Regions from separate parts of the Shewanella sp. FeAMO genome, predicted to be linked through region 1. Evidence: riboswitches for the same ligand, from Rfam matches in the RefSeq annotation. Region 1 holds a riboswitch; the other holds the start of a gene.
What was found. A riboswitch is a leader RNA that binds a small molecule or an ion and turns the genes downstream of it on or off. The one in region 1 is predicted to bind cobalamin.

Region 1 (2,198 bases):
GACCACCGCGCCGAAGCTGGCGCCCGAGCTGATACCGAACAGGTAAGGATCGGCCAGCGGGTTGCGGGTCACCGCCTGCAATACATAACCCGACAATGCCAGACCGCTGCCGGCGATAAAGGCCAGCAAGATACGCGGCAGGCGCAGATCCCAGACGATACGCTCGCTGATAGCGGACGGCTCACCCACGCCCAGCAGGTGTTTGCCAATCACTCTTGCCACATCGAAGAGACTAATATCTGCGGCGCCAAAACCGGCGGCGGCCAAGGGTGTCAACACAGTGCCGAGCAGCAACAGCAGCCAGCACCAGTAAAGTCTGGGCAAGGGCTTGAGAAACCAGCCGATAAGCGAGCGCCCCGGTGCGACCATGGAAGTAGTCATGCGCCACCTCCCACCGAGCCTGGGCGCCGGTCAGTTTCCTTGTGGGCAACACAGGTTTCGGCCGAGGCAGGCCCTGCCATTGGCTCGACTATCGCAGCGCCGTGAGCCTTGCCGTGACCAGGCTCTGGCGACTGATAGCCGTAAAAGTAGTGGATCAGCGGCCGTCCCAACTGCGGATGCGTCCCCACCTGGCAGCAGACACCGAAGACACCGGCAATTCTGTCTTCGGTCAATACGCTCTGGGGCGAGCCGTGGGCAATACGGCGGCCGTTATCCAGCAGCAAGAGTTCGTCACACAGGGCCGAGGCCAGATTGAGATCGTGAATCGAGGCGATCACTGTGACCCCCAGGCTGCGCACCAGCTCGAGGATCTGGATCTGATAGCGGATATCCAGATGATTGGTGGGCTCGTCCAGGATCAAAAGCTTGGGGCGCTGCACTATGGCGCGGGCAATCAAGGCCCTTTGCTTCTCACCGCCAGAAAGCTGCGCGAAAGGCTCTGCGGCCTTGTGCTGCAACCCGACCTGAGCCAATGCCGCCTGCACCTGGGCCTTGTCGGCCGCCGATGGCATATCAAACAACCCCTTGTGGGGAGTCAGTCCCATGGCCACTAATTGAGTCAGATCCAGTGCCAGTTGGGCCGGGGTATCCTGCAGCACCACGGCCACCTCTTTGGCGAAAGCTTTGGCTGACAAACTATTGATATCCTGCCCAAACAGCTGGATCTGACCGCTGTCCGGGCGGATATAACGATAGAGGCAGCGCAGCAGGCTCGACTTACCGGCACCATTGGGGCCTATGAGCCCGAGCATCTTGCCGCTTGGCAGCTCAAAGCCCACATCGGCCAATACGCTGTGGCCACCGGGAAGCCAGCTAAGCTGTTGCACCTTGAGTGCCAAGCTCATAACCGCCCCCCGACATTGAGCCTGTGACCGGCAGAAGGCTCAGGCTGCAGTGGAAGAATCATCTATTCGCTCCCCCGGTTTACCCGCCCGGGTTTCTGGTTTGGTTTATCAGCTTGGGCAGGTCTCCTGACTCGTCGCCAACGGCGACTCACAGTTGCGGGCACAGTCCGGGCTTTCCCGGTTCCCTGGGTTGGTTCACCTGCAAAGGTGCCAACACCCTGGCTGCTGCCGCACTTGGCGGCTATTTGGGGTTATTATCCCGGTTTTATCGCCCGGCACAATTGCCTGGCGCAATAGCGCAGCACTATTGCGGCCAGTGGAGCTTGCTGAAACACTGCCATTCCTGGTCACTTTCACCGCTGGCATCACGGCTGGCATAGAGGGTTATTCTGACCCAGGCCGCATAAGGTAGTTCCAAGGCGTTGAACACTGCCGCAGGCGGCATTTGCCCCGGCAGCAAAATCTCGGCCAGCAGCAACCGGATAACTCCGCTGTGAGTCAGGATCAGCGCTGCATCGGCACTTGCTGAGGAACCAGAGCCTTTTGAACCAGAGCCTTCGGAAGAATTAGCCTCTCTAGCAAGCCAGCGCTGCACCATAGTCTGCCAGCCATCCAACACCCGGCTACGAAAGGCTGGCAGCGATTCCCCGCCCGGCGGAGTATTGGCCACAGGGTCACGCCAGAAGGCTTCGGCCGCCTCGCTATGCTGCTGATAGACACTCGCCACCTTCATGCCGTCCCAGTCACCGAAGTCCAGCTCCCAGAGCCAGTCATGCTGCTGCAGTGGCGCCGGGAAATAGTCAGGCATATCGGCCTTGAGCTCGGCGGCAAAGGCCTGGCAACGCTGGGCCGGAGAACTCAACAGCACCAAGCTTTGGGGCGCACTCGGCAACTGCTCCAGCTCACTACTGA
Region 2 (2,198 bases), 1.9 Mb from region 1:
TGCGCTGCATATAACTGAGATCGAACTCGGTTTCACCCCGTTGAATATCGGCGCCTATGACTATGCTCAGCTCACCGTTGCGGGTCTGATAACGCCCCAGCGCCTTGGGATTGAATTCCAACAGCGAGCGCTCGTTACGACCTGGGCTGCCATAGCTGACACTGGACACCAGAGTATCACTGTAGTTGAGGTCCGCAGCCAGGGCCCAGTTGGCGTGCACCTGGCGCTGGAGATGAGCACGCCAGGCAGAAGTCATCTCATGGTTGTAATCACCCGGCGTCGATGTCGCCTGGCGTGGGTCGGCTTCAAACTGAGCCAGGGTCAGTGAGCCTGGAGTCTGGCGCTTGTTATCGTAGTAACTGCCTTCGACAAAGAAGTTGGTCAACTCTGAATCATATTGCAGACGCCCCAGCACAGAACCGGTTTCGTTGGCATTGTTTCTACGGTAGTTGTCGCTCTCGTTGTAAGCAGCAGCCAAATAGTAACGCCAGTTGTCATTGATGGCGCCGGACAGATCCCCACGGCCTTCGTAGGTGTCAAAACTGCCACCGGAGAGGGTCAGGTTGCCACCGCTGGCACTGGGCGCCTTGGTGATAATATTGATCACTCCGCCGACTGCCTGATCACCATAGAGCACCCCGGCGCTGCCGGAAAGGATCTCTACCCTTTCAATCTGATTGACCGCAATGGCACTCAGGCTGGGGGCGGCAATATCGATATTGTTGAGTCGGCGACCATCTATCAGTATCAGGGTGTTATTCACCGCTTGGCTGGAAGAGAAACCGCGCATCGCCAGCACAGGCCCTGAGTTATTGTCCGATATTTGAATGCCACTGCGGCCACGCAGCAACTCGCTCAGATTACTGGCACCGCTTTGCTGAATATCGGCGGCATCTATGACCACCACATTGGCGGCAATATTGAGCGGCGTGTCATCCTGACGGCCAATGACCACCAGCTGTTCATCCACGGCCTGGGTTGTAGCACTCGCCATGACGGGAACTGAGGTAAATGCACCGCAGAGCAGCGCGAGATGATTTAGTTTGAAACCCATTTTCCTTTGACTCCTGAAAGGGAAACGGGGCAAGAGTGCCACGGCAGGGAGAGCCCCTTGGCTGCCGCATTTCGAGATCTGCCCACCGAAATCATCGAAATACCTCCAGGGCCGGTCTCCGGACTTTGGCTATGCGGTTGACCGCGCAAGACCCGGCTTTTATGACGCCACTTGGGCGCGCCTGTCTCTCACCATTTACCGTTGCGGGGGCAGTGCCGGATTCTCACCGGCTTCCCGATTATCCCCGGTCTTTCATTCCGGGGCACCACGAGAGGTTGACTGAAATACTGTGCTGTCATTCCCGGCCTGACCGAGAGCGGGCATTATAGACGTCTATATGGATGAATGTCTAATTTTGACGACGACTGACCGCCGCAGATTTACCCTGAAAACAAAAAGGGAGCCGAGGCTCCCTTTCCATTATCTTAACCCAGCTCTTTGGGGTTACTGCCAAAGCGGTTGTCACCCACTTCGCTGTCCTGGCAGTAGAAGACCAGCAACACTATCCAACCTATGATAGGGATAAATGCCAACAACTGCCACCAACCACTGCGGTCAGTGTCGTGCAGACGACGCGCGGCAACCGCAATAGAGGGCAACAACAGGCCCAAAGAATAAATCAGCCCCAGCACTGTGGTACCCAGCGCATAGTCAATAGCACTGACAACCAGGCTGAAAATGATATAGAACAGAGTGAACATCCAGTATTCTGTCCGACGGGCCCGACCGGTAAAGTCGGCGTATTTTTTGATGGCTCCGATGAAATGTTCCATGTTTTCTCCCAATAACAGATCCAAGATCCGATAACGCCGCACCAATTATTGAATGGCTTAAGGCGACCAAAGTTTCATCAGAGTTTCTTACTCCCTGAAACAGCAAACAATTTTAACATACCTGAATGAACTGCAAAGTGACAGAAAAGAGATTTACCTTCCATCCGCCACAAAATCAGAGATATCTCACCCAGTCAGTCGTCATTGGTTTACAAATATCGCCATATTCATAGCCATAAATAGCCATGAACAGCCAGCCGGCGCTTTTTCATCTTATCTGCTCAGCGTAAAACCACGGCTGGCGGCCAGCACCTGGATATCGGTTTCAATCTGTGCCAGCTGTGTCTGACGCTTTCGACCGATTGCCCCTG

Region 2: another riboswitch for cobalamin. It lies ahead of ACWAU4_RS17365 (TonB-dependent receptor); the one in region 1 lies ahead of ACWAU4_RS03705 (ABC transporter ATP-binding protein).

Annotation. Positions count from the first base shown of each region.
Region 1 is NZ_CM132201.1:810,516-812,713, reverse strand. Features, by position in the region: gene ACWAU4_RS03710 (FecCD family ABC transporter permease) at 1-381, opposite strand, end outside; gene ACWAU4_RS03705 (ABC transporter ATP-binding protein) at 378-1,286, opposite strand; cobalamin riboswitch at 1,386-1,522, opposite strand; gene ACWAU4_RS03700 (histidine phosphatase family protein) at 1,591-2,198, opposite strand, start outside.
Region 2 is NZ_CM132201.1:3,844,335-3,846,532, forward strand. Features, by position in the region: gene ACWAU4_RS17365 (TonB-dependent receptor) at 1-1,054, opposite strand, end outside; cobalamin riboswitch at 1,147-1,339, opposite strand; gene ACWAU4_RS17370 (DUF805 domain-containing protein) at 1,480-1,827, opposite strand; gene ACWAU4_RS17375 (DUF3592 domain-containing protein) at 2,101-2,198, opposite strand, start outside.